One region of the Thermoanaerobacterium sp. PSU-2 genome, then DNA from elsewhere that is predicted to be linked to it. Evidence: predicted binding sites of a transcription regulator. Region 1 holds the regulator's gene; the other holds the start of a gene.
What was found. The regulator HrcA, encoded in region 1, represses chaperone genes, less so after heat shock. The targets are predictions, from matches to a motif close to ATTAGCACTCANNNNNNNTGAGTGCTAAT.
Positions count from the first base shown of each region.

Region 1 (5,717 bases):
AAAATTATGGTTTGGCATCTAAATATTTTGACAACATAAATATAGATATAATGTATGCGCTGCCAAATCAGACTTTTGAAGATTTTAAAGAAACATTGACAAACGTAATCGCATTAAAGCCATCACACATTTCTTGTTATGGACTTATATTAGAAAAAGGAACGATGCTTTACGATATGTATGAAAGAAATGAAGTTAAGCCTGCTGATGATGAATACGAATTGATGATGTTCCACTATGGTGCAGAGCTTTTAGAGAATAGTGGATACAGACATTATGAAATTTCGAATTACGCATTGCCTGGATTTGAATGCCGACACAACAAGCTGTATTGGTTGGATTTGCATTATCTGGGCTTTGGACCTGGGGCGTATTCATTTGTAGGAAATAAGCGATTTGGCAATATAAAAAATGTTAGAAAGTACATAGACGTGATTAATAATGATGGACATGCGGTTGACGATGTTGATGAACTGTCTTTAGAAGATCAAATGTCTGAGTTTATGTTTTTAGGCCTTAGGATGATGGATGGAGTAAATGATAATGACTTTAAAGAGAGATTTGGGAAAAGCATGTTTTCTGTGTTTAAAGATGCTATTTATAAAAATATGGAATTAGGCTTATTAGTTAAAGAAGGAGATGTCCTTAAATTAACATCAAAAGGTGTGGATATATCCAATAATGTGTTTGAGGATTTTTTGTTTTAAAGTATTGACAAATATCCACAATAGTGGTATTTTTAAATCGTGATTAGCACTCTCAAGCTAAGAGTGCTAACAATAGAACTTGGGGTGGTGAATATGCCGTTAGATGATAGGAAGAAAAAAATTTTAGAAGCTGTGATTAATGACTATATTTTGACGGCAGAACCAATTGGATCTCGGACAATCGCAAAACGGTATAACCTTGGTGTAAGTTCAGCAACGATCAGAAATGAGATGGCTGACCTTGAGGAGATGGGGTATCTTGAACAGCCTCATACATCTGCAGGTAGAATACCATCTGACAAAGGATACAGATTTTACGTTAATAATATATTAGAGCACTATTTGAATGAAAGTCGTGACGATGAAGTAGAGACAATTGATGAGGTGTTTGCTGAGATAGATGATATAGTGAAAAAATATGCCAGGCTATTATCTACCGTTACTAACCATACTATAGTGGTTAAAATGCCTCGAATTGATGAAAACACGATTAAGCGAATACAGATATTGCCTGTTGATGCAAACAAATTGATACTTCTTGTTATGACAGAATCAGGCATCATGAAAAACTATTTGATAAGCTTAAAGGACAACATTGACAATAATTTGTTTGAGTTTTTAAACAATCTAATCAACAATAAAATGATAGGAAAAAGAAAAAGAGAAATGAATCAGACGTTGAGAGATGAGATAAAAAAAGAGTCTGGCAGTGCTATTGGAATCATAGATAAGATTACAGATACTATCATAAATGGTTTAAAGCAAATGGATGAAACAGACTTGTATTCGGAAGGTATTTCAAATATTCTCAACTTTCCTGAGTACAAGGATCTGTTAAAAGCTAAGATGTTTTTCGATCTGATTGACAATAAAGACATTATGAATTCAGTGTTGGAGCCTTTAGATGATTCCATCGATGTTACTATTGGCAGTGAAAGCAAGTTTGAAGAGATGTGGGACTTAAGCATAATCAAATCTACTTATAAGATAAATGGCGAGATTGTAGGAACTTTTGGCATTATTGGACCTACAAGGATGAATTACAAAAGGCTTATAAACGAAATAAATAATATGTCAAATGAATTGTCGAAAGTCTTATCATATATATATCAAGAAAATAAGAGGTGAAACAATTGGACAGAGAAAAAGATACGATGGTAAATAAAAGCAATTTAGAAGAAGACTTAAAAGACAATACATCCGATGCTAACCGACCTCAAGATGATAATGAAGGTAGCATTGGGACGGAAAATTCCGATCAAAATGAAGAAAAAAACAATGAAGGAGAAATTGAAGAATTGAAAAATAAGCTTAAGCAGAAAGAAGACGAAGCAAATGAATACTTAGAGATGGCTCAAAGATTAAAAGCAGAGTTTGAAAATTACAGAAAAAGGACAGAAAAAGAAAAAGCTGATCTTGTTGAGTATGGCAAAGAACAAGTAATCTTGGAAATACTGCCTGTTGTAGATAATTTTGAGAGAGCTCTCGAAGCATCTCATGGTGACAGTGAAGAAATAGCTTCCTTTAAAGAAGGTGTCAATTTAATATACAGGCAGTTTAAAGGTGTTTTGGAAAAACTGGGTGTTAAAGAGATAGAGTCTTTAGGTCAAATCTTTGATCCATACAAACATCATGCTGTTATGCAGGAAGAGGTAGAGGATAAGAAGGAAAATGAAATAATTGAAGTTTTTCAAAAAGGATACATGTTTAATAATAAAGTAATAAGACCGAGTATGGTCAAAGTAGCAAAATAAAGTATAGGAATAGGAGGAATAGATTATGGGAAAAATTATAGGAATTGATCTTGGCACAACTTTTTCGTGCGTAGCTGTGATGGAAGGAGGACAGCCGGTAGTCATACCAAACTCAGAGGGGGCCAGGACAACTCCATCTGTTGTAGCATTTACAAAAGAAGGTGAAAGATTAGTAGGCCAAGTCGCAAAAAGGCAGGCTATTACAAACCCTGAAAGGACAGTTATGTCTATAAAAAGACATATGGGTTCTGACTACAAAGTAACTATTGATGGAAAGAGTTATACACCGCAAGAGATTTCAGCAATGATACTGCAGAAATTAAAAGCTGATGCTGAAGCGTACTTAGGAGAGAAGGTTACAGAAGCTGTAATAACAGTTCCTGCGTATTTCAATGACAGCCAAAGGCAGGCAACCAAAGATGCAGGTAGGATAGCAGGACTTGATGTAAAGAGGATTATAAACGAGCCTACTGCGGCTTCATTGGCATATGGGCTTGACAAGCAAGGCAATCAGAAGATAATGGTGTACGATTTAGGCGGTGGTACATTCGATGTATCTATACTTGAGATAGGCGATGGGGTATTCGAAGTATTGGCTACAAGTGGTAATAACCACTTAGGCGGTGATGATTTTGACCAGAGGATCATGGATTGGCTGGCAGATAACTTCAAAAAAGAGTATGGGATCGATCTGAGAAACGACAAGATGGCAATGCAGAGGCTTAAAGATGCGGCGGAAAAGGCAAAGATAGAACTTTCTTCTGCTATGACAGCTAACATAAACTTGCCTTTTATAACAGCTGATGCTACAGGCCCTAAGCACATAGATGTAAATCTTACAAGAGCAAAATTTGAGGAACTTATTAATGATTTGGTGCAATCTACTGTTGAACCAGTAAACCGTGCATTAAGCGATGCGAAGCTTAGTCCTTCAGACATTGATAAAGTGATATTAGTCGGTGGTTCGACGAGAATACCATTCGTTCAAGAGACAGTAAAAAGGATAATGGGCAAAGAACCGCACAAAGGCATAAACCCAGATGAATGTGTTGCAATAGGGGCTGCAATTCAAGGTGGTGTATTAGGAGGCGAAGTTAAAGACGTATTATTGCTGGATGTTACACCGCTTTCTCTTGGAATTGAAACAGTTGGTGGCGTATTCACAAAATTAATAGAGAGGAATACTACAATTCCTACAAAGAAGAGCCAGATATTCTCTACTGCTGCGGATGGACAGACATCTGTTGAGATACATGTTTTGCAAGGTGAAAGACCGATGGCTCGGGACAACAAGACACTTGGAAGATTCACATTGACTGGAATTCCACCTGCTCCAAGAGGAGTGCCTCAGATAGAAGTTACATTTGACATTGATGCTAATGGCATTGTCCATGTTTCTGCAAAAGATTTGGGTACAGGAAAATCTCAGAACATAACGATCACTTCTTCTTCTAACTTAAGCGAAGAAGAGATAAACAGAATGATGAATGAAGCGAAACAGCATGAAGAAGAAGACAGAAGGAGAAAAGAAGAGATAGAAGTAAGAAACAATGCAGATTCATTGATATACCAAGCCGAAAAGACCATGAAAGATTTGGCGGACAAGATGACACAACAAGAAAAAGATGATATAAATAAAGAGATAGAAAATGTAAGAAAAGCTCTTGAAGGTAGCGATATTAACGCTATAAAAAGTGCTTCAGAAAAATTGTCACAAGCATTTTATAACGTATCTTCCCGCATATATCAACAAGCAGGCGGCACAGGTCAGACAAATAGCTATAATAGTGGCAGTGGTGGAGCATCTAATAAAGAGAATGTATATGAAGCAGACTATAGGATGGAAGATGACAACAAAGATAATAAATAAGAACCAGGGCAATCCTGGTTCTCATTCATGTTGAGAAAGGCAGGTGATGTGTATGGCAAAAGATTATTATGCAATATTAGGCCTTGATAAAAATGCCAGTGATGAAGATATAAAGAAGGCTTATAGAACTCTTGCAAAGAAGTATCATCCTGACTTAAATCCTGGCAATAAAGAGGCAGAACAAAAGTTTAAAGAAATAAATGAAGCATATCAGATTTTGTCAGATCCTCAGAAAAAAGCTCAGTATGATCAATTTGGCGATGCAGCATTTAATCAAGGTGGTTTCAACCAAGGAGATTTTGGTGGCTTTGGTGGTTTTGGCCAAGGTGGATTTGATTTTGGCGGCTTTGGCGACATTTTTGGTGATATATTTGGTGATATGTTTGGAGGCAGTACCAGAAGAAAAACTGGCCCTCAAAAAGGAAATGACATAAGGATTAATCTGACTTTGTCCTTTGAGGAAGCTGCATTTGGCGTCGAGAAAGAGATTGAAGTTGAAAGGTATGAAAAATGCGATAGATGCAATGGTTCAGGTGCAAATCCAGGAACGAAAGTAGAGGCATGCCCCGAATGTCATGGTACAGGTGAGGTCAGAATAACGCAAAATACGCCGTTTGGCAGGATAGTCAATGTGAGAACGTGCCCTAGGTGTCATGGAGAAGGCAAGATAGTCAAAGATCCATGTTCAAAGTGTCATGGAACTGGAAGGATAAGAAAACTAAGGAAACTCAAGGTTAATATACCTGCTGGAATTGATGAAGGACAAATGGTATCATTAAGAGGTGAAGGTGAACCAGGAGAAAGAGGAGGAGCTAATGGAGATCTTTTTATTGTAATAAGCATAAAACCTCATAAGATATTCAAGCGGGATGGATTCAATGTATTGCTTAAAATGCCTATTAGCTTTGTAGATGCTGCACTTGGTGCAGAGATAGAAGTTCCTACTCTTGATGGCAAAGCTATATACAATATTCCGCCTGGAACTCAGACTGGAACGGTGTTTAGGCTTAGGAACAAAGGAATACCTCATATCAATGGAAGAGGACGTGGTGACGAATTTGTAGAGGTATATATCGATGTTCCTAAGAAATTGACGGAAAGGCAAAAAGAGCTATTGAGGGAGTTTGACAAACTTAGCAATGATAGCGGTAGTAAATCATTTTTTCAAAAAGTAAAAGATGCTTTTGGAGCATAAAAAAAGGGTGATATGATTGAAATGGCTTGAAGTTAAAATTACGACTTCAGTGGAAGCTGAGGAAGCTATAACAAATATAATGCATGAAGTTGGTGCAGGCGGTGTTGTCATAGAAGATCCAAATGATTTAAAGATGTTAAATGACAGCAATGAATGGGACTATATAGATCCTGATATGATTGTAGATAGCG
Region 1 is NZ_MSQD01000006.1:55,942-61,658, reverse strand. It holds gene hemW (radical SAM family heme chaperone HemW) at 1-707, shown strand, start outside; gene hrcA (heat-inducible transcriptional repressor HrcA) at 801-1,835, shown strand; gene grpE (nucleotide exchange factor GrpE) at 1,862-2,461, shown strand; gene dnaK (molecular chaperone DnaK) at 2,487-4,331, shown strand; gene dnaJ (molecular chaperone DnaJ) at 4,384-5,526, shown strand; gene prmA (50S ribosomal protein L11 methyltransferase) at 5,543-5,717, shown strand, end outside.

Region 2 (5,717 bases), on a different contig from region 1:
TATAATAAAAATGCCCGAACAGAGAATTTCGTTCAGGCAAAAAAGAGTACAACAATAACTCCCCATAGTAAAGAGTTACGGCTCTTTGTAGATACTCCAGTGCCTATTCACCAGATTATATGCGGATAAGATTTTATTATTAAATTACTAAACAATATAACAAATTTAGATGTCCATGTCAACAGTACAAAAAAAATAACCGGGCATCCCCGGTTATTTTTCTTACATCATGTCCATACCTGCTCCTGCTGCTGGAGCTGGTGGATTCTTTTCTGGTATGTCTGCCACAACAGCTTCTGTTGTCAATATCATTGACGCAACAGATGCAGCATTTTGAAGTGCTGACCTTGTAACCTTCGTTGGGTCGACTATACCTGCTTTTAACATGTCTACAAATTCTTCTTTGTATGCATCATAACCAAAAGCAGGATCTTTTGATTCTTTTATCTTCTCAATGATCACTGAACCGTCTACACCAGCATTTCTTGCTATCTGCCTTACTGGTTCTTCTAATGCTCTAAGCACGATCTGAGCACCTGTTCTGAAGTCGCCTTCTAAAGAGTCAACTACTTTTTGTACTTCTGGTATGACATCCAACAGTGCTGTGCCACCGCCAGGAACTATACCTTCTTCCACAGCAGCTCTCGTAGCTGAAAGAGCATCTTCTATCCTATGTTTCTTCTCTTTAAGCTCTGTCTCTGTAGCAGCACCAGCTTGAATTACTGCAACACCGCCAGAAAGCTTAGCCAATCTTTCTTGCAGTTTTTCTCTGTCATAATCTGATGTCGTCTCTTCGATTTGAACTTTTATCTGATTTATTCTGTTCTTTATGTCTGCAGCATTTCCTGCGCCGTCAACTATTGTAGTGTTTTCTTTTGTAACTTTTACTTGTCTTGCACGACCAAGCATGTCTATTTTAGCTTCTTTGAGATCAAGACCTACTTCTTCAGATATTACTTGACCACCTGTCAAGATAGCTATGTCTTGAAGCATTTCTTTTCTTCTGTCACCAAATCCAGGAGCTTTTACTGCAACGCATGTAAATGTGCCTCTTAATTTATTTACTACTAATGTTGCAAGTGCTTCACCTTCAACATCATCTGCAATTATCAAAAGCTTCCTTCCTTGTTGTACTACTTGCTCCAGAAGTGGCAACAAGTCTTGGATATTTGAAAGTTTCTTGTCTGTGATGAGTATTAAAGGATCGTCCAAAACTGCTTCCATCTTGTCTGTATCAGTTACCATGTACTGTGAAATATATCCTCTGTCAAACTGCATTCCTTCAACTATTTCAATAGTCGTGTTCATTGACTTTGATTCTTCTACTGTTATTACACCGTCTTTGCCGACCTTATCCATTGCTTCAGCTATTAAGTTGCCGATCTCCTCGTCAGCCGCTGAAATTGATGCAACATGTGCTATAGAATCTTTTCCTTCTACTGGCTTTGAAATATTTTTTAATCCTTCAACAGCAGCATCGACAGCTTTTGCCATGCCGCGTCTTAAAAGCATTGGGTTCGCACCAGCAGCTAAGTTCCTTAATCCTTCCAATACCATGGCTTGTGCCAATACAGTGGCTGTTGTCGTACCATCGCCAGCTACATCATTTGTCTTTGTTGCAACTTCCTTTAAAAGCTGTGCGCCTTGATTTTCAAAAGGATCTTCTAATTCAATTTCCCTTGCGATTGTAACACCATCGTTTGTAATTGTTGGTGAACCGTATTTTTTATCTAAAACAACATTACGGCCTCTTGGTCCTAATGTTACTTTAACTGTGTTGGCAACAGCATTTACGCCTCTTTCCAAAGCCTTTCTTGCATCTTCACCGTACAAAATTTTCTTTGCCATTTCTTCTACCTCCTTATTCTACTACAGCTAATATATCGCTCTGCCTTAAGAGAAGATATTCTTCTCCATCAAGTTTTACTTCTGTGCCAGCGTATTTTGAGAATATTACTTTGTCTCCAACTTTCACTTCCAACTCGACTCTTTTCCCATCTATGTATTCACCAGAGCCGACAGCAAGTACTTCACCTTGTTGAGGTTTTTCTTTTGCAGTGCCAGGCAATACAATGCCGCCTTTTGTTACCTCTTCGGCTTCAGTAACCTTTACTACAACTCTGTCACCAAGTGGTTTTAATCTCATAATATCCCTCCTCGAATTTTGTTAGCACTCATTCATGGCGAGTGCTAATCATCACACTTTTTATATTAGTTTAATTACAAGTTCATGGCAAACTCCAAATTCCTCTAATTTTTGCCGTTTTAGACGATTATTATAGATTTTTCCCATTTATCTTCTAATTATACGATTAATATTAAATTTACGCAAAAAAATGCAGGCTTTAGCTGCCTGCAACATTATTTACATTGCCATTTGAACTTTGTTGTTTCAGATAATTTATCATGTTGTACATAAACTGCTGCTGTTCTTTCGTAAGCATTGATTTAAGACCGTTTACCACTTCCGACTGCTGCTCTGTAAGTCCAAGATTTTTCGGTACATCGTCCTCCTTTATTTCCCTTTCCACATCATTGCTTTTTACATCTTCCACTATCTCATCACTTACGACATCTTTTGCATCTTTGGTTTCTTCTATCCTTTTATCTTCTTCAGATCTGTCAAACAAATTATACTTCACATCGCCTTTATCGCTTCCTTCCACCTTCTCGCGCCTTGATTCACTATTTTTTGAATTCATAATGCTTTCAGCCTTGTTCAAAGCTTCTACAAGCTTTATGTTTTTTATGATTTTCTCCGCCATATCCTTTTTATCATCTGGAATAACAGGTTTTATCGCTTCAAAAATGTCCAGAATTTTATCTATAATGTTATTTTTATCTCCTTCCACTTCGTATTTTTTCATTTTTTCGTTTAGATTTTGTATCCCTTCATGAAGCTTTATAAATTTGTCTATGATTATCTGCTTATCTTCTTTCATATATGGTTTTACCGCTTTTAACATTCCGATCTGATCGAAGTCATCTTCTTGCATTTCGGCTTCTTGATTAAATTCCATCAACTGTTTGTGGCATTCAAGTATCTCGGCAATTTTTGTGAATATATCTATGTAGTACTGTTCTTTCCTGTGTAGATACGGTTTTACGCTTCCCATAAAGTTTTTGCTTTTCTCTATTATCTCAAATATATCCAAATCGCTTTTCTTCTCGTCGTTCTTTTTACTTTCTGTTTTATCATCTTTATCGTGTTCCACAATTTCCTCCCCTTCTTTTTTCTTTAAAAGCTGCCTTTCTCCTTCAATGCTTAAGCCATCAAAAATTTGAAACCTTATAAAAAATATTATGAAAAGTTCAATTATCAATACCTTTAGTAATTTTTCTTTATCCACGGCAAATCCCCCACTTCTTTAAATACTTCTTAAATAATATATGTATAGGGCAGGTTTATTATCACCTGCCCCATGCTTTTATTTCTTATCCACCACAAAAATACCTGGGACAAACAAGAAGATTATAAGGATCACTATTATGATCCAAATCCATCCACCGCCCCATGCTGCTCCTTTTCCTTCAGGCATATGAAAACCCCCTTCACATTATTTATCGACCACAAATATTCCAGGTACAAAGAGGAAAATTATTAGTATTATGATTATGATCCAGATCCATCCGCCACCCCATGCTGCTCCTTTTCCTTCAGGCATACTAAAAACCTCCTTTATTTTTTGGCCTCAAGGACCTAATACATTATACGTGATGTGTTAAATATTGTTACTGAAATTCATGGTGGCTAATGACCATAAAAAGCGTCTTGCCTTTTTCCGCGGTTTGTCTTGTTGCAAGACGACTAACAAAAGAAAGAAAAACAGCAAATCTTCGAATTCAAACTTTACATCCATTACGACAGTCAATATGACAAAAAAGAATAGAAGCGTATTTCCAGATATATTCATAAGATCAGCTCCATTTAATTTACTTTAATTCATTATATTCTTATTTTTGATTATTGATATTGATTTCGTTTTTTATGTAAAACAAATGGTCCTACCGCAAGATAGGACCATTTACTTTATTTGACTTGATTCAAGAATAATCCCATTCCACCGTCCATGATTATGACTAACAGTACGAAGAAGAACAGCAATGTTTCCATTGACCATGCTCCGCCAAACCATCCGCCGCCCATAAGGACAACGAGAATTAAGAAGAAGAACAGCAAATTGCTTTCGCCAAATACTGAACTTGTTCCTGCCATAATAATCCTCCTTTTAAAAATTTAAAATTTAATCAAGCTTTAGGCTCTTCAACTATGAAGCCAGGTACAAACAAGAAGATAAGAAGTATTATAATTATAATCCAGAACCATCCACCGCCTATCCATGATGCACCTTTCTCTGTGGGCATATAAATATCCCCCTTTCGCAAGATTTATGTCAGGTCTTTTTGACCTAATACATAATATGACACCGCCAATATTTGTGACACTCCCAATTTAAAAACTAACAAAAATTTGCCTTAAACATATTCTGATATAAGAAAGGGGGATTCAATTTATGGATATAATTTCTGCGCTAATTTTATCAGGTGTTATTCAAAGCCTTTATCCCAAAAGCAAAATAGACTCGAGGCTACTACGAAAAGCTTCCACATATAGAAGTGAGTGTGTTAGCGCTATTGTGTATTCCAATTTGCCATACGATGCGCTTAAAAAGAAGATAGAATCAATTGGAGGAACGATAAAGTACGAACTGCCTATTATTAACGGTTGGGCTGTAAACATACCGTGCAACAAGCTAAACAGCATCGCAAAAAATAAAGGTATCAAATTTATAGCCGAAGATTCAACTGTAAAAACACAGCTTAACATCGCCACACAAGAAATCAAATCAAGAGAGGCAAATGATCATGGATACACTGGTAAAGGTGTCACAATCGCTTTTTTAGACACAGGAATTTACCCTCATCCAGACTTCACTAAGCCCAAAAACAGGATAATTGCATTCCACGACATTGTAAACGGAAAAAAAAGTCCATACGATGACAACGGCCATGGCACACATGTAGCAGGTGATGCCGCATCCAGTGGCTATTTATCAGATGGCAAGTACAAAGGTGTAGCGCCTGAAGCAAATATAGTATCAGTAAAAGTTTTAGATTCCAGAGGCAGCGGCTCAACATCAGATATATTAACAGGTATGCAGTGGATACTTGACAACAAAGATAAATACAATATAAGAATCGTATCGCTTTCCATCGGTGAAACGCCATCATTGCCGCCTTTTTTAGACCCACTTGTCAAAGGAGTAGATAGACTCTGGAGAAGTGGCTTAGTCGTTGTAGTAGCAGCCGGTAATTCAGGACCATCTATAAACTCCGTCACATCGCCAGGAAACAGCATGAATGTTATAACAGTTGGTGCAGTTGATGACAAAAGGACTGTTGACACTTCAGACGATGAAATTGCCAATTTTTCAGGAAGAGGATCTGCATTCTTGCCGAAACCTGACGTAGTAGCACCCGGTGTAAAGATCGTATCAACTGCATCAGGAAATGTGCCTTTAGGGACTGACGACAACATCCTTCTCAACAAATCATACAGAACAGCGTCTGGCACATCAATGGCAACACCAATTGTAGCAGGTGCTGCCGCACTGCTTTTGGAGAAAAATCCATCACTGACAAATTACCAAGTAAAAAATATTTTAAAGTCGACTACAACAAATGTTGACCACTACAGGTACTATTCGCAAGGATAT
Region 2 is NZ_MSQD01000001.1:151,035-156,751, forward strand. It holds purine riboswitch at 46-143, opposite strand; gene groL (chaperonin GroEL) at 223-1,848, opposite strand; gene groES (co-chaperone GroES) at 1,862-2,146, opposite strand; gene BVF91_RS00880 (hypothetical protein) at 2,346-3,350, opposite strand; gene BVF91_RS00885 (hypothetical protein) at 3,723-3,914, opposite strand; gene BVF91_RS00890 (hypothetical protein) at 4,031-4,216, opposite strand; gene BVF91_RS00895 (S8 family peptidase) at 4,515-5,717, shown strand, end outside.
Region 2: groES (co-chaperone GroES) is a predicted target of HrcA. The motif match lies at 2,167-2,195, and genes of this name have one in related genera.